Regions from separate parts of the Micromonospora sp. SCSIO 07396 genome, predicted to be linked through region 2. Evidence: riboswitches for the same ligand, from Rfam matches in the RefSeq annotation. Region 2 holds a riboswitch; each other region holds the start of a gene.
The links. Region 2 has a riboswitch for cyclic di-AMP ahead of ACWCHM_RS17950 (C39 family peptidase). Riboswitches for the same ligand answer to the same signal wherever they lie in the genome.
Positions count from the first base shown of each region.

Region 1: another riboswitch for cyclic di-AMP. It lies ahead of ACWCHM_RS03905 (coiled-coil domain-containing protein); the one in region 2 lies ahead of ACWCHM_RS17950 (C39 family peptidase).
Region 3: another riboswitch for cyclic di-AMP. It lies ahead of ACWCHM_RS24985 (coiled-coil domain-containing protein); the one in region 2 lies ahead of ACWCHM_RS17950 (C39 family peptidase).

Region 1 is NZ_CM132210.1:849,996-860,345, reverse strand. It holds gene ACWCHM_RS03940 (glycoside hydrolase family 3 protein) at 1-523, opposite strand, end outside; gene ACWCHM_RS03935 (DUF3145 domain-containing protein) at 1,110-1,598, opposite strand; gene ACWCHM_RS03930 (hypothetical protein) at 1,971-2,300, shown strand; gene ACWCHM_RS03925 (carbonic anhydrase) at 2,337-3,044, opposite strand; gene ACWCHM_RS03920 (alpha/beta fold hydrolase) at 3,190-4,170, shown strand; gene ACWCHM_RS03915 (HelD family protein) at 4,355-6,472, shown strand; gene ACWCHM_RS03910 (cation diffusion facilitator family transporter) at 6,580-7,494, shown strand; cyclic di-AMP (ydaO/yuaA leader) riboswitch at 7,661-7,792, shown strand; gene ACWCHM_RS03905 (coiled-coil domain-containing protein) at 7,797-8,855, shown strand; gene ACWCHM_RS03900 (SRPBCC family protein) at 8,976-9,443, opposite strand; gene ACWCHM_RS03895 (STAS domain-containing protein) at 9,542-9,904, opposite strand; gene ACWCHM_RS03890 (hypothetical protein) at 10,260-10,350, shown strand, end outside.
Region 2 is NZ_CM132210.1:4,162,388-4,172,737, forward strand. It holds gene ACWCHM_RS17920 (DUF6077 domain-containing protein) at 1-135, opposite strand, end outside; gene ACWCHM_RS17925 (TetR/AcrR family transcriptional regulator) at 303-941, opposite strand; gene ACWCHM_RS17930 (ABC transporter permease) at 1,119-2,012, shown strand; gene ACWCHM_RS17935 (ABC transporter ATP-binding protein) at 2,005-2,823, shown strand; gene ACWCHM_RS17940 (D-ribitol-5-phosphate cytidylyltransferase) at 2,994-4,502, shown strand; gene ACWCHM_RS17945 (CDP-glycerol glycerophosphotransferase family protein) at 4,527-6,239, shown strand; gene ACWCHM_RS17950 (C39 family peptidase) at 6,648-7,499, opposite strand; cyclic di-AMP (ydaO/yuaA leader) riboswitch at 7,773-7,917, opposite strand; gene ACWCHM_RS17955 (hypothetical protein) at 8,290-9,051, opposite strand; gene ACWCHM_RS17960 (hypothetical protein) at 9,189-9,584, opposite strand; gene ACWCHM_RS17965 (acyltransferase family protein) at 9,800-10,350, opposite strand, start outside.
Region 3 is NZ_CM132210.1:5,787,609-5,797,958, reverse strand. It holds gene ACWCHM_RS25010 (hypothetical protein) at 1-206, opposite strand, end outside; gene ACWCHM_RS25005 (hypothetical protein) at 438-809, opposite strand; gene ACWCHM_RS25000 (lipocalin family protein) at 1,049-1,651, shown strand; gene ACWCHM_RS24995 (helix-turn-helix transcriptional regulator) at 1,730-2,056, opposite strand; gene ACWCHM_RS24990 (carbonic anhydrase) at 2,315-2,989, shown strand; gene ACWCHM_RS24985 (coiled-coil domain-containing protein) at 3,121-4,146, opposite strand; cyclic di-AMP (ydaO/yuaA leader) riboswitch at 4,150-4,281, opposite strand; gene ACWCHM_RS24980 (YibE/F family protein) at 4,448-5,791, opposite strand; gene ACWCHM_RS24975 (hypothetical protein) at 6,012-6,296, shown strand; gene ACWCHM_RS24970 (DUF305 domain-containing protein) at 6,366-6,986, shown strand; gene ACWCHM_RS24965 (metal-sensitive transcriptional regulator) at 7,098-7,397, opposite strand; gene ACWCHM_RS24960 (heavy-metal-associated domain-containing protein) at 7,492-7,698, shown strand; gene ACWCHM_RS24955 (hypothetical protein) at 7,715-7,924, shown strand; gene ACWCHM_RS24950 (heavy metal translocating P-type ATPase) at 7,939-10,227, shown strand.

The DNA of each region.
Region 1 (10,350 bases), 3.3 Mb from region 2:
GGGTGACCACGCCGTACTCCTGGTCGGTGCCGACCAGGAACGGGGCCGGGCCGGCGGCCAGTTTCCCGGCCGCCGCGCGCAGCCCGGCGGTCAGCTTCTGCACCTGGGCCGGGTTGTCGACGTTGGTGGTCGACTGGTTGCCCGAGGTGGGATCGTCGGCGCTGAACCCGACCAGGATCAGCCCGCCCAGCCGGTACTTCGCGATCATCTCGGCCGGGGTGTCGACCCCGGCGAGGGCCTGGTTGCCGGCGGCCGAGCCGGGGGTCACCGTCGTCGCCGAGCTGCCGTAGGCGTACGGCATCAGCACCTGGCCCACCAGGTCCTCGTCGGCGAGCGTGCCGGCCAGCGCGGCGGCCCGGCCGGCCGGGTCGTCGGTGGCGGAGGGGGCGACGGTCGTGGTGGCCGTCGGGGTGGCTTCGGGGCGAACCGGCGCGGGGGCCTGCCCCTGCCCCGCACATGCGGAGGTGAGCAGCGCGGTCAGGGCGGCGACGGCGACGCCGGTACGTCGCGGGGAGATCGGCACCCGGCCCATCCAACCCGCGCCGGAGATCAGCGGCAACCCGACCAGGTCAGGCAGCGGGTGCGGCGTGCCCGTCCCCGACCGGGTGTCCGGCTACCCGGCGGGTCCCGGGCGGGACGCGGTCGGTCCGGGTGAGCGGATTCACCCGGACCGGCCGCTCGGTCGGCGGCTGCCCCTCGCGCGGGCCGGTGATCCAGGGCACCCACCCCGCGTCCGGGGTGCCCCCTCCGGCCGCTCGTACGGCGGACGTCCCGCCCGGACCGGACACGGTCACTGGGCCGCTCGATGCGGGGACGACCTCCTGGGGAGCACTATGCCTGTGGGTCATAAATATGACCCACAGGCATAGCGCTCTCCGCGGCGACATCGCTGCGGGCGGCACAGCCGGCATGAAGATCGTCGTTGGCGCGGTCAGCCGGTTGTCATCGGCACGGGTGCCGGGAGGTGAGACCGGCGGGCACGGGGGCGTGCGGAGCCAGGCCGACAGGTGCCGGCACGCGGAAAAGCGCGCCGACCGTACCGGCATCCGGGGAGACGGGCCGGTGGCGCCGGGCGACCGCATGGGAACGGGACGGCGGGCGGGTGACTGTCAGCCGACCCGGGTCAGCAGGGTCACCGGAGCGCCGTCCCCGGCGTAGCGGTAGGGCTCCAGTTCGGCGTCCCAGGCGGTGCCCATCGCCTTGTCCAGGGCGTGCGCCAGGGCCTCCGGGCGTACCGATGCCATGATGCTGCGCAGCCGGTCCTCGCCGAGCTGGATGTCGCCGGCCGCGCCCACCGCGCCCCGGAAGAGGCCCCGGCCGGGCACGTGCATGAAGCGTTCGCCGTCCGCGCCGGTGCTGGGTTCCTCGGTCACCTCGAAACGGATCATGGGCCACTGTCTCAGGGCAGCAGCCAGCTCGGCACCCGTCCCCGGCCGACCGGTCCATCCGCACTCGGCCCGGCGGGCGCCGGGATCGACGGGCTGGGCCGTCCAGTGCAGGTTGACCGGCGCGGCGAGGACGCGCGCGATCGCCCACTCGACGTGTGAGCACACGGCGAGCGGGGTCGAGTGGACGTATACGACGCCACGCGTTGGCACGGTGACCTCCCGGAGGGCGAGGTGCGTCTTCCCCTACGACCTCGACACCCGAGTGGCTGTTGTCCACACATGATGACTGCTGTGACGGATGGTGCGCCAGGGAATCGGAAAATTCGCCGGCGGGAAATACCCGGACCGGTGACCCGGGTTGTGCACTCCGACGGGCACGGTGAGCTGCCAGGCACCGTGGTCGTGTATATTTCTCTGGGCGGTTCTGTGCCGTCGCACCACTTCGCGGGCCGACGACCACCCGGCCGTTCGACGACCACCGAGCGTCAGACGACTACCGGGGGTCAGACGACCACCGGGCGTCACCCGCTACAGCCCCCGGACGGTCCCCGTCCTCCCGTACGTCTTGCAAGGAGCATCTCCGTGGCGAGCAACACCTCGAAGACCGCGCGCGCGTCAGTCCGGGCCGGCCAGGCTGGCCAGGGTGGCGCCCTCAGCGTGCTGGGCGAGTTCAAGTACCTCATCCCGCTCAACGGCGGCAAGCACGCCTACGTGCGGAACCTGACCAACGGCAAGACCGCGCACCTGCGCACCGACTCCGACGCCTTCGTCGAGGAGATCCGGACGCTGGCCACCGCCGGTCACGCCGCCAAGATCCGCGCCGAGATCAGCAACCTCGCCGCCACCCACCCCGACCACGGGTGGGACAAGACCGAGAAGCGTCTCGTCGAGGCCGGCGTCTTCGAGGGCTGAGCCCTCCCCCGAGCACATCCGCAACCGCCCGTCGGGTCACCCCGGCGGGCGGTTGCATGTCTGCGTCCCGCCGGGTCCGGCCGCGTCGTCGAGCAGGGTGACCTCGCCGGTGTCCAGGTCGTACAGGGCACCGACGACGTCCACCCCACCCGCCGCCACCGGGCCGGCCAGCATGTCGTCGGCGCGCAGCGCCCGCACCGTACGGCGCACGTGCCGGCGTACGGCCAGCGGGTGCACGGCCGGGTCGTGCGGACCCGCCTCGGTCACCGCCGGGGTGATCCGCTCGACCAGGTAGCCCAGGTCACCGCCCGGACGGCGGCCCGTCCGCACGCTGTCCACCGTCGCGGCGACCGCGCCGCACCGTTCGTGCCCCAACACCATCACCAGGGTCACCCCGAGCTGCGCCACCACGTACTCGATCGAGCCCCGCACGGCCCGGTCGAGCACGTGCCCCCCGGTGCGGATGACGCAGATCGACCCGAAGGTCTGGTCGAAGATCGCCTCCAGCGGCACCCGTGAGTCGATGCAGCCGAGCAGCACCGCGTACGGCTGCTGGTCCCCGGAGGCCACGGCCGCGGCGGCGGTCACGTCGTGCCCGTGGACCGGCCGGCCGCTGACGAAGCGCCGGTTGCCGGTGAGCAGCTCGGCCAGCGCCGCCCGGGGGGTGCGGGCGGCACCTGGCGGTCCGGCGGCGACGGGCGGCGGGCCGGAGGGCCGGGCGGCCCCGGTGGGCGGAGGCGGCATGGCTCCAGCCTGACCGCCGGTCCGACCGTGCGCAGGCCGGTCAGGAATCTTCTCACCGGCACGGTTGGCGTGGTCTGATGTCGGGTAGCCGGTGTTACCGCCGGGTTACGCCGGTGAATGTGTCCCGGGTGCCTGGGAGGTGGCGATGCCGGATCAGCGGGAGTTGCGGCTGCCCGACGGGGTACGCCTGCACGTCGAGGTGACCGGCCCGGCCGAGGCCGAGGCGACGGCGGTCCTGCTGCACGGCTGGACGCTCGACGGCCGCGCCTGGCACCGGCAGCTCACCGACCTGCGTGGCCGCTTCGGCGACCGGGTCCGGGTGGTCACCTACGACGCCCGGGGCCACGGCCGGTCCAGTTGCATGGCGTTGCGGACGGCGACCCTGGCCCAGCTCGGCGACGACCTCGCGGCGGTGCTGGACGAGCTCGCCCCGACCGGGCCGGTGGTGCTGGTCGGGCACTCGATGGGCGGGATGACCGTGATGGAGTACGCCCACCGGCATCCCGCCCACTTCGCCGCCCGTACGGCCGGACTGGTCTTCGTCTCCACCACCGCCGAGGGGCACACCCACACCGTGTACGGGTTGTCGCCACGGATCGCCCGGCTGATCCGGCTCGCCGAGACCACCGGCGCGGGGGTGCTGGCCCGGTGCGGCTCCTGGCGGCCACCCCGTCCGCTGCTGCGCGCCCTGGCCCCGAGCATCAGGTGGATGCTCTTCGGCGACCGCTGCTCCGGTGCCGACATCCGGCTGGTCACCTCGGCGGTGGCCCGCGCCTCGCTGCGCTCGATAGGTGGGTTCCGCGCCTCGATCGGGGCCCAGCACCGGTTGGCGACGCTCGCCGCGTTGGCGCACCTGCCGGCGGCGGCGCTGGTCGGGGACCGGGACCGGCTGACCCCGCCGCCGTGTGCGGAGTCGATCGCGGCGGCGCTGCCGGCCACCGAGCTGACCGTCTGCCCCGGTGCCGGCCACATGCTGATGATGGAGCGCCCGGACGAGGTGAACGCCGCCGTCGCCGGGGTGCTCGACCGGGTGCTGTCCGCCGCCGGGGTGGGTCCACCGCCGGGGCCCCGCCGTCCCGCCGACGCCCCGGGCGCGCGGGCCGCCACCGGCCGGGCGACGCGCTGAGCCGTCCCGCCACGTGGGGCCGCCGTACCGTCCCGGTGCGTCGCCGCCGGGGCGGCCGGCCACGCGGAGGTGGTGGAGGTCGCGGTACGGGTATCGGCCCGCCGCGGCGTCGGCGGCTGCCCGTACCCTCATTCCGCCTGGCGTGCACCCGCGCCCGGCGTCGCCGTCGCACAGGAGCGGTACGTTGACCGACCAGAGCACCCTGGAGCAGGAGATCGCCGCCGAGCAACGGCATCTCGACCGGGTGTACGCCCGGCTCGCCGAACTGCGCCGCTCGGCCGCCCGCGCCGAGCGGGACGGCTACCGGCTGGCCAAGGTCGGCAACTTCGGCGCGCTGGTGGAGCGGGACGCGATGGTCTTCCATGCCGCCCAGCGCCGGCACCTGCTCGACGCCGAACACGAGGGGCTCGTCTTCGGCCGGCTGGACCTGCGCGACCGGCAGGTGCTGCACGTCGGCCGGCTCGGCGTGCGCGACGACGACGCCGAGACGCTGGTGGTCGACTGGCGGGCCCCGGCCGCCGCCGCCTTCTACCGGGCCACCCCGGCGGAGCCGCTGGGGGTGGTGCGACGGCGCACGATCAGCTCGTCGGACGAGAAGGTCACCCGGATCGAGGACGACCTGCTCGACCCGGAGGCCGCCCCGCCGGACATGCCGGTGGTGGGTGACGGGGCGCTGCTGGCGACCCTGTCCCGGGCGACCGGCCGGGGGATGCGGGACATCATCGCGACCATCCAGCGGGAGCAGGACGAGGCGATCCGGTCCCCCGGTTCGGGGGTCACCATCGTCTCCGGCGGGCCGGGCACCGGGAAGACGGCGGTGGCCCTGCACCGGGCGGCGTACCTGCTCTATGCCGACCGCAGCCGGTACGCCGGCGGCGGCATCCTGGTGGTCGGCCCGTCGGCGGTCTTCGTGGAGTACATCGCCTCGGTGCTGCCGTCGCTGGGTGAGGAGACCGCCACCCTGCACTCGCTGGGTTCGTTGTTCCCCGGTCTGTCGGCGACCCGCACGGACGGTCCCGAGGTGGCGGCGGTGAAGGGTTCACTGCGGATGCGTCGGGTGCTGGAGCGGGCGGCCCGGGACGCGGTGCCGGACGGCCCGCAGGAGCTGCGGCTGCTCTACCGGGGTGCGTTGCTGCGTCTGGAGGGGCGCGAGCTGGACGGCGTCCGGGACCGGGCGCTGCACCGGGGGGCCCGCCGTAACGAGGTCCGTCGGGTCGGCTTCGACGGGGTGCTCGCCGCGTTGTACGCGCAGGCCCGACGGTTGGCCGTCGCCGGTCTGCCCGAGCAGCCGGCCTTCGAGGACGAGATCATCGAGCGGCCGGAGTTCCGGGAGTTCCTCAAGGCGTGGTGGCCCCGGCTGCATCCCCGGCACGTGCTGGGCTGGCTGGCCCGACCGGAGCGGCTGCACCGGTACGCGGCCGGCGTCCTGTCCCGGACGGAGGTCGGGTTGCTGGTGGAGGCGTACCGGTCGCTGGACACCGAGGGGTTGACGGTGGCTGACATCGCCCTGCTCGACGAGCTGGACGCGCTGCTGGGTCAGCCGGTCCGCCCGAAGAAGGCCCGCCGGGACCCGTTCCAGCTCGCCGGCGGCGTCCGGGAGCTGAGCACCTTCGGGGAGCGGCAGCGGGCCGCGCGGGCGGCGGCCCGGGAGCGGCCCGAGGACTACCGGGACTACGCACACGTGGTGGTCGACGAGTCGCAGGACGTCTCGCCGATGCAGTGGCGGATGATCGGCCGGCGCGGCCGGCTCGCCTCCTGGACGGTGGTGGGTGATCCGGCGCAGACCGCCTGGACGGGTGACCAGGCGGAGCTGGACCGGGCCCGGGACCAGGCGCTGGGTCGGCGGCGGCGGCACCGGTTCACGCTCTCCACCAACTACCGCAACTCGGCGGAGATCTTCGCGGTGGCGGCGGCGGAGATTCGCCGGCTCTATCCCGACCTGGAGTTGCCGAGCGCGGTGCGGTCCACCGGGGTGGACCCGGTGGCGTTGCAGGTGCCGGCGGCGGAGCTGGCCCGCGCGACGGCCGACGCGGTGGACGCGCTGCTGGCGGAGGTGGCCGGGACGGTCGGCGTGATCACCCCGGTGCCCCGCCGCGACGAGGTGGCCGGCTGGTTGGGCGACCGGGGCGGGGCGCGGTTGCAGGTGGTGACCAGCCTCCAGGCCAAGGGCATGGAGTACGACGGGGTGGTGCTGGTCTGCCCCGGCGAGATCCGGGCCGATCCGGGCTCCGGGGTACGGACGCTCTACGTGGCGTTGTCCCGGGCGACCCAGCGCCTCACCACCGTCGAACCGACCGGCTGACCGCCCGGAACCCGTCCCACCTGGCCGGACGACCGACCATCACTTGCATACATAGCGATGTGAGCATAGATTGGAGCCGGTCCGCAGCGGCGACGGAAGGTGTGGACGTGGGCGCAGGTCATGACCACAGCGCGACGGTCAGCAACGCCGCGCACCGGCACCGGGGGCGGCTCTGGGCGGCGTTCGGGCTGCTCGCCGTGCTCATGGTGGTCGAGGCAGTGGCCGCCTTCGGCACCGGCTCGCTGGCCCTGCTCTCCGACGCGGGGCACATGTTCACCGACGTGCTCGGCATCGGGATGGCGCTGGCCGCGATCACCGCCACCCGGCGGGCCGCCCGGGACCCGCAGCGCACCTTCGGCCTCTACCGGCTGGAGGTGCTCGCCGCCCTGGCCAACGCCGTCCTGCTCAGCGGGGTCGCGGTCTACGTGCTGATCGAGGCGGTCCGCCGGTTCGGCGAGCCGCCCGAGGTGCTGGCCGGCCCGATGCTGGTGGTGGCGGTGCTCGGCCTGCTCGCCAACATCGTCGCGTTCGGCCTGCTGCGGGAGGGCGCCAAGGAGAGCATCAACCTGCGTGGGGCGTACCTGGAGGTGCTGGGCGACCTGCTCGGCTCGGTCGGCGTGATCGTGGCGGCGCTGCTGATCGCCGGCACCGGTTGGTGGTGGGCCGACCCGCTGGTCGCCGTGGCGATCGGCGTGTTCATCCTGCCCCGCACCTGGCGACTCGGCCGGGCGGCGGTACGCATCCTGGTGCAGGCCGCCCCGGAGCACCTGCCGGTGACCGCCGTGCACGACCGGCTCACCGCCGTGCCCGGCGTCGCCGAGGTGCACGACCTGCACGTCTGGACGCTCACCTCGGGCATGGACGTCGCCTCGGCCCACCTCACCCTGGCCGGCGACGCCGAGGTCGGCACGGTGCTGGCCGCCGCCCGGGGCGCCCTGCGGGAGGACTTCCACATCGAGCACGCCACCCTCCAGGTCGAGCCCGGGGCGACCCCGGGGGCGTGCGGACCCGCCCACTGGTGACCCCCACCCCGGGCCGGACGGTCAGCCCCGGCGGGTACTCCCGCACAGAGATCACGGGAATTTGCGCTGTTTGCCCCTTTTGGGGGTATTCACTCTCGTACTCTCAGTCACGAGGTAGGCAGGCGTCACACGCGTACCGGTAGGCTCGGCCCCGGTCTCCGCCAGGCGGAGGCCGCCGCCTAATCGCCCGCCCGGGCGAACCGGGGAACCACGTTCCTGGGGTGCATCCGCGCAAGCGGTAGGGATCTTCCGTCCCGAACCCGTCAGCTAACCCGGTCGGCGGCTGACGGAAGGACATCCGCATGCACGTACGCACCACCACGCGGCTGCTGGCCGCAGTCGTCACGGCGCTGGCCCTGGGCGTGTCGGCCGCGCCGTTCACCCCGGCCGTCGCCGCGCCCACCACCCGGCTCGCCGCCCCGGGCGACGACGACGAGGGCGGCACCCCGGCGCTGCGCGACCAGCTCGACGCGGCCAGCAAGGGCTGGCTGGAGGCCAAGGCCGCCCTGGAGCGCTCCACCAAACGCCAAAAGGAACTCGACGGGCAGCTCAAGACCATCGAGGGGCAACTGGTCACGCAGACCGCCAAGGTCGGCGAGATCGCCGGAGCGGCCTACCGCACCGGCCGGCTCGGACCGATGTCCGCCCTGCTCAACAGCAACACCCCGACCGGCTTCCTGGACCGCGCGGCGGCGCTGGAGACGGTCGCCACCCGGGAGGACCAGGAACTGCGCACGATGATCGAGACCCGGGACCAGGCCACCCGGACCCGGGCCGCGGTCACCCGGGAGATCACCGAACAGCGCAAGCAGGTCGCCACCATGGGCAAACGCAAGGAACAGGCCGAGCGGGCGTTGGCGGTGGCCGCCGCCGACAAGCCGGCCCCCACCTCCCGCGACTCCGGCAGCTCGGACGGCACGTCCACCAGCAACGCCAAGGGGGCGCCCCGCAACTCCGACGGCTCCTGGCCGTCCGAGTCGTGCAGCGTCAACGACCCGACGCCGGCCAACGGCTGCATCACCCCGCGTACGCTCAACGCCCTCAACCAGGCCAAGGCGGCCGGTTTCACCAGGTACGTCTCCTGCTACCGGCCCAGCGGCTCCGGGGAACACCCCAAGGGCCGGGCGTGCGACTTCGCCGCCCAGAAGGGTGGCTTCGGCGGGGTGGCCAGTGGCGGCGACCGGACGTACGGCAACAACCTCGCCGCGTACTTCATCCGCAACGCCGACCGGCTCGGTGTGCTCTACGTGATCTGGTTCAAGCGGATCTGGCTGCCGAGCAGCGGGTGGAAGGCGTACAGCGGGGGCAACGGGGACCCGTCCAGCGACCACACCAACCACGTGCACCTGTCGATGATCTGAGCCGACCCGGTGGCCCGTCCGACCCGGGCGGGCCACCGGACCACGGCCGGCCGCAGCGGCAGGTCAGGTCGGGTGCCGCCACGCCGCGACCGGGTCGGGCAGCCCGGGTGCCGGCGGTGGTCAGCCCACCGGAGGCGGGTCGCCGGCCCGGGAGTCCAGAACGGCACCGAGGCGGCTGGCCAGCCCCAGGTGGGCGGCGCGGGCCTGCCGGAAGGCGTAGCCGAACAACGGCGCCGGTGCGGCGAGGGTGATCTCTACGTCGATCCGCAGCAGGTCACCCTCCATCCGCAGCCGGGTGTGGTTGCGTACGGTGGTGCCGGGCTGCTGGCGGGCCACCGTCACGATCTCGTCGTCGCCGGCCAGCAGCACGTCGGCCTGGTAGGTGACGGGGAACCGCAGCGGCCCCAGCTCCAGCCGGTCGGTGATCGCATAGCTGGCCAGGGCACCCGGCCGGGCGGGCAGCCGGCGTACCCGGACGATCAGCGGATGCAGCTCCTCCTGCCGGGACAGGTCGCTCAGCAGCGCCGTCGCGTCCGCCGGTGAGCAGCGCGCCTGCACCGTGTAGCTGAAGCTCTCCCGCCGGACCACCGGGCCTCCTGACCGTCGTCGGTCGCACGATCGTGCCGTACCGGAGACGGACTGGCAACGTCACTGGTCGGACGGCATGGACGCCGCCCGTGGCCCGGTCAGGCGCCGGGCAGCACCTCCGGGGTGGCGGCACCGGCGAAGTACGGCTCCGGAGCGCCGAAGAGACCGAGCAGGCCGGTCACCCAGAGCTGCCGGTGCACGAACCGGCTCGGTTCGGTGACGATCAGTTTGACGCCGCTGACCTCGGCGGTCTGGAAGCCGGCGACCATGGCGCTGATCCCGACGGAGTCGATGAAGGTGACGAGTCGCATGTTCAGCTCGATCCGCGCGGGCCGGCCCTTGGCCAGCACCTCGGCGATCGCCTCACGTACCTCGTAGGCGGTGTCGACGTCGATCTCACCACGGGGGGCGATCTCGATGACACCGGCCGGCAGGACCGACTTCACGATCGACAGGCTCACGCGAGCACCTCCACTCGCCCGTCCCCGGGCGCCTCATCAGTACGCGGGCCGCGACCGAGAGTATTCCTCCGATGGCCTCGGTCGCCACCCCTCGGGATGAGCAATTCGCGGATCCGGACGGACCAGACCGTCCCTCTCCACACCGTTGCTGGTCCTGTTCTCTTCCGACGAACGGCACAGCTCGGCCGTTCCAACCGTCCCAGAGTAGCGGCCCCGGTCCAGTGGTAACCGGATGCGGTGGGCCGGGCGAGCCCCGTCGACACCCCGGCACGGCGTGCCGACTCCCCCGGCGCAGGTTGTGACAGGTGCCTACCGTGGGCGAGAGATGGGTCACCACGATCGAGGAGACGGATCGATGCTCAAGAGACTACTCGGCCTGGCCGGCGTCGGCGCGCTGCTCGCTCTCGTCCTGGCCTGCGGCTTCGGCGGCGGCGGGGACGACGACG
Region 2 (10,350 bases):
GTCGGTGATGACGGCCGGGGCGGCGGCGAGCGCCGACCGCAGCCGGTGCGCGGGGCGCGGTCGTCCGGCGACCGGCCCGGCGGGGGGTGGTGCGACGGGCGGGGGCGCGACGGCAACGGGGTCGGCGTTCGGCACGGGTCGTCCTTGTCGTCGTACGGGCACGGTACGCGAGAGTCGTACGGCCGGCGGGCGGCGGACGGTCGCCCGGCTCCGGTCCGCAAAGCAGGGTAACCGCAACCACCTCGGATCGATGGCCGGTGGGCGGCGTGGCGGTGTCCCGGAGACGGCCGGGTGGGGACCGGTCAACCGGACACCGGTGCCTCCCGCTGGCGGGGCACCGTGCCGTTCGCGGTCAACCCGGTCGCCACGGACTCCACCAGCAGGTCCAGGTAGCTCGGGGTGAGCGGGGTCCGTGCGATGGCCAGCCGCCAGTACAGCGGGCCGACGATCAGGTCGACGGCCGCGTCGGCGTCGGTGTCGGCGGGCAGTTCGCCGCGCTGTACCGCCAGGCCGATCAGTCGCCCGCCGATCTCCTGCTGCTTGGCCCGCAGGAGCTGCTGGAGGGTGGCGTCGATGGTCGGGTTGCGGGCCGCCTCGGCCAGCAGGTCGGGGATGATCTGCGAGGCCAGCGGGTGGCCGAGCGCGTGGGCGATCACCTGGAACAGCAGCGTCAGGTCGCCGCGTAGGCTGCCGGTGTCCAGCGCCGGCAGTTTGTTGCCGGCGGCGGCCACCACGGTCTCGATCACCAGGTCGAGTTTCGAGTTCCACCGCCGGTAGATCGCGGTCTTGCTCACCCCGGCCCGGCGGGCCACCGCCTCGATGGAGAGCCGCCCGTATCCGACCGCGGCGAGTTCCTGCATCAACGCGCGGCGGATGGCCCTGGTGATGTCGCCTCTCAGCACTGCGGCACCGGCCGGCGCACGCCTCTTGTCGCTGGTCATCGGGGACTTCTCGCACCTGTCACGGGGGCCAATGTAGCGCAACGACGGTACGGTTGCGTCCCGACGTGTTATGGACTACCGTCCACGCAGCGACGAGGCTGCCCCGGCGCCGCGCCGACCCACAGTTCCCATCGTCGCGCGCATCCCGTTGGTACGAAAGATCGGAGCGCCCTTCCCATGGCCACCACCGCGCTGGTCGACCCCGAAACGGGCCTGACCCAGGCGCAGCTGGCCGCTCGGCACGGACTACGGGTCGCCGGCGAGCGCCCCTCCCTGACCGAGTACAGCCGCAGACTGTGGGCCTACCGGCACTTCACCGCCGCGTACGCCAACGCCAAACTGGTCGCTTCGTACAGCAACGCCAAGCTGGGCCAGATCTGGCAGGTGCTCACCCCGCTGACCAACGCCGCCGTCTACTACCTGATCTTCGGCGTGGTGCTCGGGCAGAACACCATCCCGAACTTCATCGCGTACCTGACCACCGGGTTGTTCATCTTCAACTTCACCCAGAGCGCGGTGCTGGCCGGCACCCAGTCGATCAGCGGCAACCTGGGGCTGATCCGGGCCCTGCACTTCCCCCGGGCCTGCCTGCCGCTGGCCGCCACGCTCACCCAGTTCCAGCAGCTGCTGGCCTCGATGATCGTGCTGGTCGGCATCGTCCTGGTGACCGGCGAGCCGATCACCCTGGCCTGGCTGATGCTGCCCCCGGCGCTGCTGCTGCAGGCGCTGTTCAACGCCGGGGTCGTGATGGTGGTCGCCCGGATGGGCTCCAAGGCCAGCGACCTCAAGCAGGTCATGCCGTTCATCCTGCGCACCTGGATGTACGGCTCCGGCGTGCTCTACAGCGTCAAGCTGTTCGACCGGCTGCCCGAGTGGGCCTCGACGCTGATCCAGTTCAACCCGATCCTGGTCTACATCGAGCTGGCCCGGTACGCCCTGCTGGAGCAGGCGCCGCTGCTCAACGAGTCGGTGACCCAACTCTGGCTGGTGGCGTTCGGCTGGGCGGTGCTGGGTGGCATCGCCGGGTACGTCTACTTCTGGCGCGGCGAACAGGAGTACGGCCGTGGATGACCGGTTCGAGACGTCCAACGACGTCACCGTGACCCTGCCCCGGGTCGTCGAGCGGATCCCCACCGTGGTGGTCGACGACGCGCACGTGATCTACCGGGTACACAAGGGCGCCGGGGGCGGTACCACCCCGGTGGCCGCGCTGCGCCGGCTGGTCAAGCGCTCCTCCGCACCGAACATCCAGGAGGTGCACGCGGTCAAGGGGGTCTCCTTCACCGCCTACCGGGGTGAGGCGATCGGCCTGATCGGCAGCAACGGCTCCGGCAAGTCGACCCTGCTGCGCACCATCGCCGGGCTGCTCCCGGTCAACCGGGGCGCGGTCTACACCCAGGGCCAGCCGTCCCTGCTCGGGGTGAACGCCGCCCTGCTCAACGACCTGTCCGGTGAGCGCAACGTCACCCTCGGCTGCCTGGCGATGGGCATGCAGCCCGACGACGTGGCCCGGATGACTCCGGAGATCATCGAGTTCTCCGGGATCAACCAGCGCGGCGACTTCGCCAGCCTGCCGATGCGGACGTACTCCTCGGGCATGGCGGCCCGGCTGCGGTTCTCCATCGCCGCCGCCAAGAAACACGACGTGCTGCTGATCGACGAGGCGCTCGCCACCGGCGACAAGGGCTTCCGCAAGCGCAGCGAGCAGCGGGTCCGGGAACTACGCGAGGGGGCCGGCACGGTCTTCCTGGTCAGCCACCAGCTCTCCTCGGTACGGGACACCTGTGAACGGACGATCTGGTTGGAGTCGGGGCTGATCCGGATGGACGGGCCCACCGACGAGGTGATCCGGGCGTACGAGGCATTCGCCAACGGCAAGTAGCATTCCGGGCGCGCGTACCGCGTCGGTTCGACGCCCAGCGGACCGCGTCGTCCCGTTGGGGCGGCGCGGTCCGCGCGTTAAGGTTCATCCCGTCGCCACGCTGGCGCAACCCTCCGTTCAGGGTGACCCCCGGGACGCGTGCAGACATCCCCCGAGAGTGAGGATCGGCAATGACGCAGGACCACACCACTGGCCCGGACGCCACACCGGAGACCCCGGCGCCGTGGCGGCCCTCGCGGACGGTGGCGGTGGTGCTGGCCGGAGGCACCGGGACCCGGCTGGGCCTGGGCATCCCGAAGCAGTTGCTGAAGATCGCCGGCAAGCCGATCATCGAGCACACCCTGGCCGTCTTCGAGGCCGCCCCGGAGATCGACGAGATCATCGTGCTGATGGCCACCGGCCACGTCGCCGACGCCCAGCAGATCGTCGACAAGGCCGGCTTCCGCAAGGTCAGCAAGGTGATCGAGGGCGGCGACACCCGCAACGCCACCACCCGGATCGCCCTGGACGCGGTCGGCGACGGCGACGTCAACATCCTCTTCCACGACGCGGTCCGCCCGCTGGTCAGCGCCCGGATCGTCCGCGAGTGCGTGAACGCGCTGTGGACCTACTCCGCCGTCGACGTGGCCATCCCCTCGGCCGACACGATCATCCAGGTCGACGAGGACGAGTGCATCACCGACATCCCGGTCCGGTCCCGGCTGCGCCGGGGGCAGACCCCGCAGGCGTTCCGCTCGGGCACCATCCGGGAGGCGTACCGGCGGGCCGAGGGCGACCCGGACTTCGCCGCCACCGACGACTGCGGCGTGGTGCTGCGCTACCTGCCCGGCACCCCGATCAAGGTGATCGACGGGTCGGACGAGAACATCAAGGTCACCCACCCGGTCGACGTGCACCTCGCCGACAAGCTGTTCCAGCTCGCCGCCGCCCAGGCCCCCCGGCTGTCGCACCGCAGCTACACCGAGGAGCTGGCCGGCCGGACGATCGTCATCTTCGGCGGCAGCTACGGCATCGGCCACGACCTGGCCGAGCTGGCCCGGGGCTACGGTGCGCAGGTCTTCGCGTTCAGCCGGTCCAGCACCGGCACCCACGTCGAGCAGACCGGCGACGTCGAGGCCGCGCTGAAGACCGCGTTCGAGGCCACCGGCCGGATCGACCACGTGGTGGTCACCGCCGGCATCCTGGAGAAGGGCGCGCTGGCCGAGATGGACGAGGAGACCATGGACCGGGTCCTCCAGGTCAACTTCGTCGGGCCGGTGATCGCCGCCCGGCAGTCCCTGCCGTACCTGCAACAGACCAAGGGTCAGCTGCTGCTCTACACGTCCAGCTCCTACACCCGGGGCCGGGCCCAGTACGCGCTCTACTCCTCGACGAAGGCGGCGCTGGTCAACCTGACCCAGGCGCTGTCCGACGAGTGGGCCGAGTACGGCGTCCGGGTCAACTGCATCAACCCGGAGCGCACCGCCACCCCGATGCGTACCAAGGCGTTCGGTGAGGAGCCGGAGCACACCCTGCTGGCCGCCGAGACGGTCGCCCAATCCTCGCTCGACGTGCTGATCTCCGACCTGACCGGTCAGGTGATCGACGTCCGGCGGGCCCCCGGCGAGCCGGCCCCGGTGCCGGCCCAGCCAACCGCGGCCGAGCAGGACCGGCTGCCCAGCGGCGTCGACGCCGGCTGACCCGACCCCCCGGAGACGTACGACATGCGTGGTGACCTGGTCAGGAAACTGATCGCACGGTGCCTGACCACCGGCCTGGCCGTGCTCGCCTTCCTGGTGGTGGCGTTCACCGGCGCGACCGGCTGGGGCCTGGCCCTGGCGGTGGCCGCGCTGGCCGCCGCCGGCTACGAACGCCGGGTCCGCCCCGACGCCGACATCGTCGCCGAGACGGTGCTGCTGGCCGCCGGCATCCTGGTCGGCTACGCCCGCCGGCTCGACGACGGGTTCGACCCGGTGCTGGCGCTCACCGCGCTGCTGCTGCTGGGCCTGGTGCTGCTGGTGGGGCCGCTGCGCGACGCCGGCAACCTGGAGATCCGGGCGGCGAACCTGCCGGTGCGGGCGTGGACCCCGCTGGTCGCCGCCCGCCTCGGCGGCATCCTGCTGGGGCTGCTCGCGGTGGTGGCGGTGGCCGCCGCCCTCGCCCTGCCCGCCGTGGTCGCGCTGGCCGTCGTGCTGGTGGTGGCGGCCGGCTGCGGCGCGGTCGGCCTGGACCTGGCCCGGCGGCGGTTCCGGCCGTCGGGCGGGGGCGGCCCGGTGACCCGGGCGCTACGTGCGCACCAGCCGGAGTTCCTGCTCTACTTCTCCGCCCCACCCGGCTCGGAATACCAGGTCACCATGTGGCTGCCCTACCTGGAACGGTTGGGCCGGCCGTTCCTGGTGCTGCTGCGGGAGCCGGAATTCCTGCCCACGATCGCCGCCGCGACCAGCGCCCCGGTGGTCTACTGCCCCACCCTCAAGGCCATGGACGAGGCGCTGGTGCCCAGCCTGCGGGTGGCGTTCTATGTCAACCACGGGGCGAAGAACAGCCACTGCATCCGGTTCACCCAGCTCACCCACGTGCAGCTGCACCACGGCGACAGCGACAAGGCCCCCAGCGCCAACCCGGTCTCGGCCATCTTCGACAAGATCTTCGTGGCCGGTCCGGCGGCGATCGAGCGGTACGCGCGGGCCGGCGTGGAGATCCCCGCCGAGAAGTTCGTCGTGGTCGGCCGTCCGCAGGTCGAAGCCATCGAGGTACGCCGGGAGGCCCGCCCGCCGGCCGCCCCGACGGTGCTCTACACCCCCACCTGGACCGGCCACCACGCCGACGCCAACTACTGCTCGCTGCCGGTGGCAGAGCCGCTGCTGCGCCGGCTGCTCGACCGGGGGGCCACGGTGATCCTGCGGGCCCACCCGTACACCGGGCAGAACCCGGCCTCGGCCCGGCAGTTGGCCCGGCTCACCGAGCTGCTCGCCGCCGACCGGACCCGGACCGGGCGGCAGCACCTGTGGGGGGCAGCGGCCAGCCGTGAGCTGAGCCTGACCGACTGTGTCAACCGCTCCGACGCGCTGGTCTCCGACGTCTCCGGGGTCATCTCCGACTACCTCTACTCGGGCAAGCCGTACGCGGTGACCGACCTGGGCGTCGACGGTGACGAGTTCCTGGACCGGTTCCCGCTGGCCCGCTCCGGTTACGTGCTGCGCCGGGACATGGCCAACCTGGACGAGGTGCTGACCGGGCTGCTGGACACCGATCCGCTGGCGGCGGCCCGGTGGGACACCCGCCGCCGCTACCTGGGCGACTTCCCCGACGACGCGTACGCCGACGGTTTCCTCGACGCGGCCCGCCGGGAGCTGGAGCCGGGCTGGAACCCGCCGGCCCCGCGTACCGCCGGCACCGCCACCTGGGACGACGCTTCGGTGTCCCCGCGCGGCTGACCGGGAGTCGACCCGGGCCGGGGTGGTGGCGTGGTTCGCCACTCGGGCCCGACGCGTGCACGGACGCCCCCTCACAAGTGCCGTCTGCCGCCTACAGACCTGATGACGCAAACGAATCACGCCGTGTGTGCCCTCGCTGACCGGCCGGGTACCGGCAATGATCGGCTCCGCCTGAAGTAGGTGCGGCGTCGGCACTGAGTCGTTGCCGTCATCAGCTCTGTAGGGAGCGAGGGTGGTATGTGCACCCCTCGGACGATGCAGGCGTGGTTGGTCCGGGGCGCGCCGGGTGGCACCCGGCATCGGTGGTGCCGATGCCGTCAGTCCTCGTCGGTCGGGCCGACAGCGGACCGCCCCGGTGCCCGTGGTCAGGCAGCCGAGGCGGTCCGGATCGAATTCGAGAGCAACGGGTCAGGCGGAGTAGCCCCGGGTGGCGATCCAGTTCGCCAGGGTGGTCACGCCGACCCAGTAGGCCGGCAGGGACGGGTCGGCCGAGTCGGCGATCCGCACGGTACGGCCGTTGTCCCGGTAGCCCACGGCGGCGACGTAGTGGCCACCGGGGAAGGAGTGCCAGCCGCCGTCGAGGTCGGTGGCGTCCCCGGCCACGTTCGCGACCACGGCCCGCTTGTCGGTGACCGCCGCGACCACGTCGGCCCGCAGCCGCTCGACCTGCGCGTCGCTCGGGGTGCCGGCGAACATCCGGGTCCGGTACGGATCGCCCTTGACCACGGCGTTGAGCACCCGGGTGGTGTCCTCGGCCGAGTTGGTGCCCATCTCGGTGGTGCCCAACTGGGCGGCGAGGTCGTCCTGGCCGCGCTCGATGCCGGCCGCGCTGAGCGCGTTACGCACCGCCGCCGGGCCACAGTAGTAGTAGGTGATCTGGGCCTGGTAGTCGTAGCGCAGAACCTTCGACGACGGCGGCTTCGGGGCCGCCTTGCGGGTCAGGTCCGGGTCGACGGTGGGACGGGACTTCGCCCGGGTGACGCGCGGCGACGGGGTGGGGCTCGCCGACGGGCTGGCCGTGGGGGTGGCCGACGGGCTGGCCGGGGCGGGCGTGGCCACCCGGGCCTGGGCGCGGCTGGCGACGTCGTCGAGGCGGGGGGCGGTCTCGGCCACGGCGGTGGCGCGCTGCTGGTCGGTCGGGGCGTCGTCGACCCCGGCGGCCAGGGCGGTGCCACCGGCGGCCAGGACGAGGACCGCCGCCGAGCCGACGACCATCCGGTACGGGCGCTGGGCGCCCAGTCGGCGGAGCTGTCGCTTCATGTGGTGCTTCACGGGGTGTTCCTCCACGGGGCGAGGCGGCCGGGCACGCCGGACCGGCACGTGGCGGGTACGCCACGCGCGGATCGGGTGTTTGGGCCGCTCGTTCGGCAGGGTCCGCCCGACGGGAGCCGGGCGGATCGGCGGGTCGCCCGAGCGGGGTCGGGCGGCGGGGTGGACGGCCGGGTCAGCGCGTCAGGCGCGACGGTCCGGCGGCACCCCGGCACCGAGGTGGAGGGATTACCGAGGGGGTGGGGTCATGCTGCACGAGGAGGGAACTCCTTCCGCTGCCGCCGACCGGGTTAGCTGACGGATTCGGGCGGGAAGATCGCCCTACCCCGGGCCGTGGCCCGGAGATTCACCCCAGGTGGTGCGTGTGGGTCCCCGGTTCGTGACAAGCACGATTGAGCGGGTCGGCGCGGCGTCGCCTGCTGCGATCGGGAACCGCACCGGACGGCAGCGACACTACTGGTCGCCCTCCCCTCCCGCCAAGCCCTGTGACCTGCGTAAACATAGCTGGGCAGGCCGATGTGCGGGGCGTTCGGGCAGCCCGGGTGCGGGCCGGGGACGAATGGTCGTCCGGGCCCGTCGGGGCCGTGACCGGACAACCGACCCGCAACCTCCGATGATCAACGAAGTCGATGTGACCGGGTGTGACGGGCTGTCCGGTTCCGCCGCTGCGTGACCGCGTCCACACCCGCCTGGGTAACAATTCGGTCCCCGGGACTCCCGACCTCCCGACCTCCCGGCCCACCCGGCCCGGGGTGGACCCAGGCGGTAGTCGCGGGGCGGGTCAGCCCACCCGGGCCGGGTGCCAGCGGGTGGCCGGGCTCGGGCGGGTCGCCGCCGACGTCGCGGCCCGGGGCAGCGGCACCCGGCCCGGACGCACCCGCTGCGTCGCCGCGTACGCCTCGGCGGCCAGCGACCGGGCGGCCTCGGCGGCCAGCTCGGCGGCCCGCCACGCGACGCGTTCCCGCCAGTGCGCCGCCCGGTACGCCGCCCGCCGGTCCTCCCGGACCGCCCGGGCGAGCATCACCTCGTGCTCGACGGGGTGCCGGCGCGGGTCCCAGCCGTCGCGGTGCGCGAAGACGTCCCGCAGCCGCTCCACCGACAGTTCGCCCCGCCAGTGCGCCGCCACCGCCTCCTGGTGCAGCCACCGCTCCCGGCCGGCGTACTCGGCAGGCGTCCGGGGGGTACGCGGGCTGGGCAGCGCCCCCGCGCCGGTGAACCGTCGGGCCGCCGTCTCCGCCTCGTCGTACTCCTGCCAGGCCCGTTCCAGGGTGTCCTGCGCGGCCAGCCAGGCGGCCCGGTGACGGCGGGCGGTCTGGGCGGCCCCGGCGGCGGCCACGGTCACCTCGTCGGCGTAGCGGCGCAGGTCGGCGACCGGGGGTGGGGCGTCGGGCGGCGGCCCGACGGCGGTCACGTCGGTCGGCTGCTCCCGTTCGGGGCGGGCGACCAGGACGGCGAGGCCGGTCAACGCGAGGACGAGCAGCAGGGACCAGATCGCGGTGGCGGTCGGCACCCCGATCAGGAACTGGGACAGCACGGTGGTCACGGGTCGACACCTCGCGGGCGGATGGGGCGGATCGGGGCCGTACCGGGGCGGAACCGTTGCGGGCAACGTCCGTCCGGGGCGGTACGGGGACGAGGTCGTGGTGGTGGCGGCGGGCGGGCGGCCCCGGTGGGGCGGGGTCAGCGCGCCGGGGGTGCCCGGGGCCCGGGGGCGGCGGGCATCCGACCGGCCGGTGTCGACAGGGTGGCCGTCGGAAGCTCCCGTGCCGGACCGGCCGGCACGGCGGGCAGGCCGGCGTCGACCCGGTCGGTCGTCACCACGTCGACCCGCTCCGTCCCGCGGCCGTCGGCGCGGATGCCGTCACCCTGATCGGACGGGGTGTCGAGGGCCCCGGCGGCGGGGAAGGAGTGCGACGCGTCGGCCGACAGTGCGCCGGGGACCGGATCGAACAGCGCGGGGCCGGACAGCGCCGGGCCGGCGGCGGCGAACGCGAGTGCGACGGCGAGGCCGGCGAGCAGCCGGGACATCCCGCGCGCGACCCACCACAGGGGACTGGTGGGCGCGACCGGGAACACGGGACCACGCTACCGAAGGGGCCACCGGCCCGCAGCACCGCCGGGCGTGTCGCCGCGCCGGCCGCGCGGCAACCGGTCACACCCGGGCGGGCGACGGACCCCGGGCTTGGCATCCACCGTGGAGGGAGTCCCGCCGCCGCCCACGACCGAGCCGGCACACCGCCACCGAGGCGGCAGGTAGCGGCAGGCCGGCAGGGAACAGAGCCGGGGCAAGATCAGTGCGGGTCGCGCGGGCCCGCGTACTCGACGGGGCGGGCGTCGCGCGGCCCGCCGTCGGCCCCCCTCGGCCCCGGCACGACCGCCGTCCCGCCGGCACCCGGAGCAGCGGCACCGGGAACAGCGGCACCGGGAACAGCGGCCGGGGCGGTGCGGCGGCGGGGGGCCAGCCGGCGCATCATCGGGGTCTCCACGAAGCGGTGCAACGCGGCGGCCAGCGCCAGGTTCACCACCAGGAAGCCGAGCACGGCCAGCGGCCCCGACCAGCCGGGCAACCCGACACCCCAGTGCCCGGTGAGCCGCAGCACGGTCATCATCACCAGCACGTGCACCAGGTAGAAGGCGAACGACACCTCACCGAGCCAGATCAGGGTGCGGTGCCGCCACGGCGACCGGCGACCCTGCACGTCCGCGCGGGCCGCCGCCGGGATGACCAGGATGTACGCCACCGACAGCAGCGCCGCCCACATCTCGGCCGGGATCCAGTGCGCCGCCACCCAGACGACCACGAACAGCAGGCTGGCCAGGGTCAGCCCGGGACCCCGCCAGT
Region 3 (10,350 bases), 1.6 Mb from region 2:
TACCGGGTGTGCTCCCGGTCCTGCTCGGCCCGGTCCGGGTCGTCGGGCAGGGCGGCGTCGCGGAACCGGCCGGCCACCGCCGGCCGGAGCCGGCCGGGCCGGACCACCAGGGCCGCGACGGCGACGGCGGCGAGGGCGAGCAGGATCAGCCAGATCGCGGCGGCGGCGGGGACATCGGGCAGGACGGCGGAGAAGACGGTCTGCATCACCAACACCTCACGGTGGACAACGATGTGGACGGACGGGGGCCCGGCAGTGGGCGGAAGCGGTGCGCGCGTCCCTGCGGCGGCCGGACCGGACCTACCTGGCCCAGTTCTGCCCGGATCGGGTCTGCCTGGACCGCTGTCGGACCGACAGTTGCCGGTCCGCGGTCGGCGGTGGCCCGGCCGTGGCGGTGGCCCGGTCGCGGCCGGACGGGCGCGCAGCTGCCGCGCGGCTCAGCTCCGGGGCGGGCCGCGCCGGCCGGTGGCGTCCCGGGCCGGGTCCGGCGTGGCCCCGGCGACCGGCGCGACGGGCCGGGTGGCGGCACCGTCGGCGGGCGTCGGCGGCTGGGGCGGCAGGGACCCGTCGGCGGGCCGCTCGTCGTCGGGCCGGGTGCCGGCCCGGTCGAGGGTCGGCCGGGCGTCGGCGGGCAGCGTCGCCACCCGCGAGGTCACCACGGACGGTCGGGCGGCAGCGGCGGCCGGGCCGCCGGTGACGGCGAGGAACCCGCCGAGGCCAGCCGCGAGCACCAGCGCGGTGACGGCCAGCCGGGTCAGATCGCGCAGCCTTGACACCCAGACGGGCGGGGCGGAAGCTACGCGGATCACCTGTCCAACCTATCCCCGATCGGCCGTCTGCGCAGGGTCGGTGGCCCGACCGGACGAGTGAGCCGGGCCACGGTGTGCCGTGTGGACGGACCGCTCCCACCAGGAATACGGCCACTGACCTGCGCCTGGATGCATCGACGGCGATGAGAATGCCGACAGTTTCCGGCCGGCGGGTCCGGGCAACTCTGCCGACGGCGCGACGCCCCGCCGCGCCGGACCGACAGACCGGAGGAGACACCATGGGAGTACGCCGTCAGGTCGTTGCGGCCGTCGCGGTCGCCACTGCGGCGGTGCTGGCCACCGCCGTACCCGCGCAGGCGGCGCCGACCGCCGTCGACACCGGACCGCTCACTCCGGTGGCCGACGTCGACGTCGAGCGCTACGTGGGCGACTGGTACCAGGTCGCCGCCATCCCGGCGATCTTCGAGATCCAGTGCTACAAGAACGTGACGGCGCGGTACGACGTCCAGCCCGACGGCACCATCGGGGTCCGCAACAGCTGCCGGACCATCGTGGGAACCACCAGCGCGGTCACCGGGCGGGCCCGCAGCGAGAACCCGCCGGCCGACTCGGCGTTGACCGTGTCCTTCCTCAAGCTCGGCGGTAAGTGGATCTACCTGGGTGGGCCGAACTACGTGGTGATCGGGCTCGACCCCGACTACCGCTGGGCGGTCGTCGGCGACCCGGACCGCAGCAGCGGTTTCGTCCTCTCCCGGGAGCCGGCGCTGACCGGGGCGCAGACGGCGGCGGCGAAGGCGGCGCTCACCGCCAACGGCTACGACCTGTGCGACTTCCGCACCACCCGGCAGGACGGTGGCGGCGGAGCCGGCAGCTTCTGCTGACCCTCCACCGTCGACGGCCCGTCCCCACCGGGGCGGGCCGTCGACGTGTGCCGGGCCGTCGCCCTCCGGGTCGGCGGCTCAGGACCCGGCGTCGGCCGGATCGGGGCTGAAGAGGGCGAGCAGGGCGCCGACCTGGCGGTCGGCCTCGGCGGGGTGCCGGAAGTGACCGCTCGGGTTGAGCGTGTACTCGTTGCGCCGGCCGACCCGGGTACGCCGCAGGTAGCCGCCGGCCTCCAGGTCGGCGACGATCGCCTGGGCGGCCCGTTCGGTCACCCCGACCTCGTCGGCGACGTCGCGGAGGCGGGCGGTGGGGTTACGGGCGATGGCGAGCAGCACATGACCATGGTTGGTGAGGAACGTCCAGTTCCGGGTGCTCCCGGTGCCGCCTGTCGCCATGCCGGTCATGGTATGGCCCGTACCTGGGAGACCCGTCGTCGGCCGCCCCGACGGTTGCCCCGCAGCGGCCGGTCGGCCCCCCCGGTGGGTCGCCCGTCGACCTCGGTGGGTGCCGGGTCCGACACGCCGTCGACACGGCTTCGACCGATGCCTGAAACGTGTATCACGAAATCTTGACGTACCTTTAGCTGCGTGTGACCGTGAGGACACGGCCGTCGTCGCCGCCGGCCGGCGTGACCAGGTGCGATTCCGGACCGAGGTGAGGCAATGGCCCCGATCACTCCGACCCAGGCGCTGGCCGAGTTGCAGGCCGGCAACAGGCGTTTCGTCGCCGGTGTGCCCCACCATCCCAACCAGGATGCCGGCCACCGCACCGCCGTCGCCGATGGCCAGCATCCCTTCGCGGTCATCGTCGGCTGCTCCGACTCCCGGCTCGCCGCCGAGATCATCTTCGACCGGGGTCTCGGTGACCTCTTCGTGGTCCGGACCGCCGGGCACACCGCCGGGCCCGAGGTGCTCGGCAGCGTCGAGTACGCGGTGACGGTGCTCGGCACCCCGCTGGTGGTGGTCCTCGGACACGACTCCTGTGGTGCCGTGCAGGCGGCCCGGGACGCGGCCCGGACCGGCACCCAGCCCCCGGGACACCTCTACTCGGTGGTCGCCGCCGTCGGGCCGAGCCTGCGTCGCGCGGCCCAGCAGGGGGTGCACGACATCGACGGGATCGTCGACATCCATATCGCGCAGACCGTCGAGGTGCTGCTCGGCAACTCCCCGGTGATCGCCGCCGAGGTGGCCGCCGGCCGGTGCGCGGTGGTCGGGATGTCCTACCGGCTCGCCGCCGGTGAGGTGCGCCAGGTGGCCCCCGAGCTGCCCGCGCCCGCCGCCGCGGTGCCGGCACCGGCCGTGCCGGCCGGTGCCGCGACGGCACCCGTCGCCTCCTGACCCGCACCGGTCACGATGAGGGCCGCCCGGCTAAGCCGGGCGGCCCTCATCGTGCGCCTCGATCAACTCATCGGGCCGGTGCTGCGGTGTCCGGAACGCCGGACACCGCAGCTTCGGCCCAGCTGCACCCGCTACAACAGCGACACGTGGACGTGGTCGGTGTGGTTGGACGGTCCCGAGTACGAACTCCAGCCGTTGGCCGGGAACCAGATCTGCCGGTTCCAGATCACGTAGTAGATGCCCAGCCGGTCCGAGTTGCGGATCAGGAACGCGGCGAGGTTGTTGCCGTACATCCGGGTGTCGTTGTTGTGCCACGGGCTGAACCCGCTCTTCTGCAACGACCAGTCGCACGCCTTGCCCTTGGGGTGCTCCCACGGCCCACCGGGGCGGTAGCAGCCGACGAACCGGTTGAATCCGGCCCGCTTGACCTCCTTGTACATGTGCAGCGTGCGCGGGGTGATGCACCCGGACGTGGTCGGGTCGTTCTCGCTGCACGACTCCCCGCGCCACTCGCCGTTGGCGGTCTGGCCGGGTGCGACGCGGGCCACCGGGGACGTCGCGTCGACCAGGCCGCCGGTGAAGCCCCGACCGCCGACCAGGGCCAGTGCCTTGTCGGCCTCGGTCTTCTTCTTGGCCATCAGGTTGGCCTGCTTCTGCTGCTCACGGACCTCGGCGTCGACGGCGAGCTTGGCCTGCTCGGCCCGGGTCTTGACCTTGTTGACCTCGGCCAGCTTGCCGGCGTTGACCATGTTCAGCTCGTCCAGGGCGGCGGCCCGCCGGACGAAGGCGTCCGGGGCGTCGCTCTCCAGCAGCGCGGCGACCGCGCCGACCCGACCCGTCCGGTACGACTGGGCGGCGATCTCGGTGACCTGCGGAGCCAACGCCGCCAGCTCCTGCTCCGCCTTCTCCACCTCGATGGCGTATTCGAGTTGGCGTTTCTTGGACTTCTCCAGTCGGGTCTTCGCCGCCGAGTACTCCCGGTTCGTCGCCTCGATGACGTCGGTGAGCAGCTTGGGCTCCTCGTCCTCCTCGTGCCCCGAGGGGGTGGGCGCGTTGGGTGCTGCCGCCGCGGGGGCGGCGGCCGGGCCGGCGACCAGCGCCAGAGCGGCGAGCACGGCCACCACCGGAGTCCACCAGTGGCGTAGGGGTGCCGTCACAGTTGTCCCTTCCGTCGACCGCCGACCGGGTTAGCTGACGGGTTCGGGACGGAAGTGGCCCCTACCGCTGGCGCGGATTCACCCCAGGTGCTCGGTTCCCCGGCTCGCCGTACGGCGATTGGGCGGTGGCACCGCTGGCTCCGGTGGGCGCCTTCGGCGGTGACCGGCAGCGAGGTTACCCGAGAGTCGTACCGGGGATCTACGCCCGCAACCCGACCAAATGAGTATTTTCCCGATAGCGAGTGGTAATCAGTGACGTGGCCGACAGCCGCGACCTCGCCTTCGGTCACGCAGCGCAGTGTCACCATGCGGTGTCCGTGCTCCTTTCCGGGTCCGGCCACCGTGCGGGGGCCGGGGTGGACGGTTCGCCGTGCCGGGGCGCGCTCAACGCCTCCCACGCCTCGGCACGGTCGGGGGCGGGACGTGGGGCGGGCGTCGGCCCGGCCGTACCGGCGTCGGCCGGCCCCCGTCCGGCGGTGACCACCAGCGCGGCCAACCCGGTGGTCAGCGGCACCGCCGCCACCAGGCCGAGGGTCGCCACCGCGCTGCGGACGATCTCCTGGGCCAGGAACTCGCTGGTGAGGATCTGGCTCACCGGGCGGCTGTCGGCGGTGAGCAGGAGCAGCAACGGCAGTGACGCACCCGCGTACGCCAGCACGATCGTGTTGACCGTGGACGCGATGTGCGCCCGGCCGACCCGGGCCGCCGCCCGGTAGAGCTGCAACCGGGACAGCCCCGGATTGGCGTGCGCCAGCTCGGTGACGGTGGCCGACTGGGTGACCGTGACGTCGTCCAGGACACCGAGCGACCCGATGATGATCCCGGCCAGCAGCAGGCCGTGCAGGTCGACGTCGCGTTGGTACATCGACAGCGTGGTGGCCTCCTCGCTGCCGTACCCGGTCAGGTGGGTGGCGGCGGCGGCCAGCGTGCCCAGGACGCCGGTCAGCACCAGACTGCCCAGCGTGCCCAGCACCGCCACCGAGGTCTGCGCGGTGATCCCGTGGGTCAGGTACAGCACCACGAACATGATCAACGCGGCGCCGGTGACCGCGATCGGCAGCGGCGCGCCCCCGGCGGAGATGCCCGGCACCACGAAGGTCAACAGGATGGCGAAGCTGGCCCCGAGCCCGGCCAGGGCGGCCAGCCCGCGCAGCCGGCCGAACGCCACGATCGCCGCCGCGAACAGGGCGACCAGCCAGAGCAGCGGCATGCCCCGCTGGTGCTCGGCGATGTGGTAGCTGCTCACCGACGGATCGGTGGGGTCGGCCAACGCGACGAGCACGACCTCGTCGCCGACGGCCACCGTCGGTGCCCCCGGCCCGGACGGGACGGGCGTCTCGACCTGCTCACCGCTGTCCGGCCCCTGCCCGACGGTGACGGTCACCGTCCCGCACGGCCCGTCGGCCACCCCCGACGGGCCGTCGGGCGTCTGCGGGGCGGGCGGGCACGGCTCGGTCACCACCCGGGTCACCGTGCCGTGGTAGCGGGGCACCTGCTCGCCCTGGTCGATCTTCGAGGTCTTCCCCGGCCAGAGCAGCAGCGTGGCGATCACCGTGACGACGATGAGTGGCACCACCGTCATGACGAGGATCCGTCGCACCCGGGGCGGGGTGGACGGAGCGGGGCGGGTGTGGTCGGCGCCCATGTCTGCGAGTTCTCCCAACGGTCCGGGACGGGATACGTGTCAGCCGACCTGCCGGTTCACCCACGGGCGGCGCGTCATCGTCGGACGATGGTAGCCAGCACCAGGTCGGGCCGCGCGGTTCACTGCTGGTGGCGGGCCCGCCACCGCTGCGCCGGGTACGCCTCGACGCCCGGTGACCCGTACCGGCCCGCCGGGCGACCGGGACGGCTAGCGTTGAGCCGTGCGGCGGGCGGGTACGGCGACGACGACCGGGCGGTGGCTGCGGCTGCTGCTGCTCGTCGGCACGCTGCTGGGGCTCTCCGCGATGCACACCCTCGGTCACGACGCACACCTGGCCGCCGCCGGTCATCCCGCCGACGGTCGTCCGGCCGGCCACGCCGCCTCGGCGGACCGGACCTCCGTCGGGCACGACACCCCGGCCGACCGCCCCCACCGGACGTCAGCCGCGCTGCCGGTGCTGGACCGGGGGGAGCCGACCGGTCCGGTGTCGGTACTGCGCAGATAGGACACCCGGCGCGGCTTTGCCGTGTCCACCGTCCGTCGCGTACGTGTCCGTCCACCGAAAGGTATGCCCGTGTCCACCCGTACCCTTGCCCGTCGCGTCGCCCTGGCCGGCGTCGCTCTCGCCGCCGCGTCCGCCCTGACCGCCTGCGGCGGCGGCCACTCCACCGCCGGCGGTCACGGCCGCCCGGCCGCCGGGGCCGGCCCTTCCTCGGCCGCCGCGGATCCGGCCGACGTGATGTTCGCCCAGATGATGATCCCGCACCACCAGCAGGCGGTACGCATGTCGGAGCTGGCCGGGAGCCGGGCCGCCGATCCGGAGGTCACCCGGCTGGCCGAACGGATCCGCGCCGCCCAGGCCCCGGAGATCGCCACCATGACCGGCTGGCTCGCCGCCTGGGGCCGGCCCGTCCCGTCCGACGGCCCGGCCGACGGCCATCTGCCAGGGATGGACCACGGGATGCCGGGGATGATGTCCGACGCCGACCTGGCCCGGCTGGAGGGGGCGACCGGTCGGGACTTCGACCGCCGGTTCCTCAGCATGATGATCGCCCACCACGAGGGGGCGATCACCATGGCCCGGCAGGAACTGGCGGACGGCCGGCACGCCGGGGCGCGGGCCATGGCGCAGCAGATCGTCACCACCCAGCAGGGCGAGATCGACACCATGCGGAAGATCCTCGCCCGGCTCTGACCGCCACCCGTGACGCGTCGCGGGGCCGGATCCCACCGGCCCCGCGACGTCGGTCTCCCGCCCGGTCCCGCCCGGCCGTTGCCCCGCCGGTCGCCGGACGGGTGGGTCGGGTCAGCCGCGTTTCATCAGGCGGCCGACGGCGGCCATCATCTCGGCGGCCATCTCGTCGGCGCGGCCCTCGGCGGCCCCCTCGTGCATGCAGTGCCGGGCGTGGCCGTCGAGCAGGCCGAGGGCGACCTTGTCCAGGGCGGCCTGCACGGCGGAGATCTGGGTGAGCACGTCGATGCAGTACCGGTCGTCGTCGACCATCTTCTCGATCCCCCGGACCTGCCCCTCCACCCGGCGCAGCCGCGCGAGCAGCTGGTCCTTGCTGGCGGTGTAACCCCGGACCGGGGTGCTCGGTGTGGTCATGGCGACCACGATAGCGTACCCCTGGGGGGTATGCTACGGTCGCGGGGTGACGTACCCCTGGGGGGTATGTTGGACGAGTGGAGGGGAGAGTCGCATGATCACGGACTACCAGGTGACGGGCATGACCTGCGGGCACTGCGTCAGCGCGGTCAGCGCCGAGGTGGGTGCCCTTGACGGCGTCACCGACGTCCAGGTCGACCTGGCCTCCGGCCGGGTCGCCGTCACCAGCGACCGCCCGCTGGACACCGCGTCCGTGCGGGCCGCCGTCGACGAGGCCGGCTACGACCTCGTCGAGGCGTGACGGTCCAGGGCGACCGATGAACACACCGACCAGGCTGGGCGGCTTCGCCCTGGTCCTCGCGGTGGTGTTCGGCGCGGCGTACGGGGTCGGCCAGCTGACCGGCCCCGGTACCCCGCCCGCCGAGACCCGCCACGACCCCACGCGACCCGTCCACCGCCCCGACCCTGCCACCGACCCGACGCCGACCGGCACCGGCACCGGCGGGGCCGGTCACACCCACGGTTGACCGGAGGTGCCGCGATGACCCCGACCACCCAGAACCTGCCCACCGCCCCCCACCTGATCGAGCTGGCCATCGGCGGAATGACCTGCGCCTCCTGCGCCGCCCGGATCGAGAAGAAGCTCAACCGGCTCGACGGCGTCGAGGCGAGCGTCAACTACGCCACCGAGAAGGCCACCGTCCGGTACCCCGACGGGGTCACCCCGGACGACCTGATCGCCACCGTCGAGAAGACCGGCTACACCGCCGTCGTGCCGCCCCCGCCCACCCCCGCCGGGACGGAACCGGCCGGTGCGCCGGTCGACGAGCTGGGTGCCCTGCGGACCCGGCTGCGGGTGTCGGCCGTGCTCACCGTGCCGGTGATCGTGCTGGCGATGGTCCCGGCCTGGCAGTTCACCTACTGGCAGTGGCTGTCGCTGACCCTGGCCGCCCCGGTGGTCGCGTACGGCGGGCTGCCGTTCCACCGGGCCGCCTGGACCAACCTGCGGCACGGCGCGGCGACCATGGACACCCTGGTGTCACTCGGCACCCTGGCCGCGTTCGGCTGGTCGCTCTGGGCGCTCTTCCTCGGCGACGCCGGGATGCCCGGGATGACCCACCCGTTCCGGCTGGACGTCGTCCGCACCGGCGGGGCCGGCAACATCTATCTGGAGACCGCCGCCGGGGTGACCGTGTTCCTGCTGGCCGGCCGCTACTTCGAGGCGCGCTCCAAGCGGACCGCCGGGGCGGCCCTGCGCGCCCTGCTCGAACTCGGCGCGCGGGACGTCGCCGTGCTGCGCGGCGGCACGGAGACCCGGGTCCCGGTCGACCGGCTCGTGGTGGGCGACCGGTTCGTGGTCCGGCCCGGCGAGAAGATCGCCACCGACGGGCGGGTCGAGGAGGGCACCTCGGCGGTCGACGCCAGCATGCTCACCGGCGAATCGGTGCCGGTCGAGGTCGGGCCCGGCGACCAGGTGGCCGGTGCCACCGTGAACGCGGGCGGCCGGCTGGTCGTCACCGCCACCCGGGTCGGCGCGGACACCCAGCTCGCCCAGATGGCCCGGCTGGTGGAGGCGGCACAGACCGGCAAGGCCGCCGTGCAGCGGCTCGCCGACCGGATCTCCGGGGTGTTCGTGCCGATCGTCATCGTGCTGGCCGTCGGCACGCTGGGCTGGTGGCTGGGGTCCGGGGCCGGCCCGACCGCCGCCTTCACCGCCGCGGTGGCCGTGCTGATCATCGCCTGTCCGTGTGCCCTCGGCCTGGCCACCCCGACCGCGCTGCTGGTCGGCACCGGGCGCGGCGCCCAGCTCGGCATCCTGATCAAGGGGCCGGAGGTGCTGGAGTCCACCCGGCAGGTCGACACGGTGGTGCTGGACAAGACCGGCACGGTCACCACCGGCCGGATGACCCTGGTCGACATCCGTCCCGTCGAGGGGCAGGACCGGGCCGAACTGCTCCGGCTCGCCGGGGCGGTCGAGGCCGGCTCGGAGCACCCGATCGCCCGCGCCGTGGCGGCAGGTGCCGCCGGGGCCGGTGAGCTGCCGTCGGTCACCCGGTTCGCCGCCGCCGAAGGGCTCGGCGTCACCGGCACCGTCGACGGCCACGACCTCGTCGTCGGGCGGCCACGGCTGCTCCGCGAGCGGGGTCTGGACGTACCGGAGGAGGTGGTCCGGGCGGTGGCCGAGGCGGAGGCCGCCGGGCGTACGGCGGTGGTGGCGGGCTGGTCCGGGCGGGCCCGGGGCGTCCTCGCGGTCGCCGACGTGGTCCGGCCCACCAGCCGGGCGGCGATCGCCGGCCTGCGCGCCCTGGGCCTGACCCCGGTGCTGCTCACCGGGGACAACGCGACAGTCGCGCAGGCGGTGGCCGCCGAGGTGGGCATCGACCAGGTGACCGCCGAGGTGCTGCCGGCCGACAAGGTCGACGTGGTCCGCCGGCTCCAGGCGCAGGGTCACACGGTCGCCATGGTCGGCGACGGGATCAACGACGCGCCGGCCCTGGCCCAGGCCGACCTGGGACTGGCCATGGGCACCGGCACCGACGTGGCGATCGAGGCGTCCGACCTGACCCTGGTCCGGGGCGACCTGACCGCCGCGGTGGACGCGATCCGGCTCTCCCGGCGCACCCTCGCGGTGATCAAGGGCAATCTGTTCTGGGCGTTCGCCTACAACGTGGCCGCCCTCCCGCTGGCCGCCGCCGGCCTGCTCAACCCGATGATCGCGGGCGCGGCGATGGCCTTCTCGTCGGTCTTCGTGGTGGCCAACAGCCTCCGCCTCCGCCGCTTCCCGACCACCCCGCACCCCGCACGAGCGCGATCCGGGCAGCCGGGTTGATCAAGAGGTGCGCGTCACCCGCCGGCTCGCTGGTGACGCAAACCTCTTGATCAACGGGCGGGGGCCGGTGGCGGTGCGTTTTGGGGACGAGGGGTGGGGGTATCTGGGTGTCGTTGGAAGAAA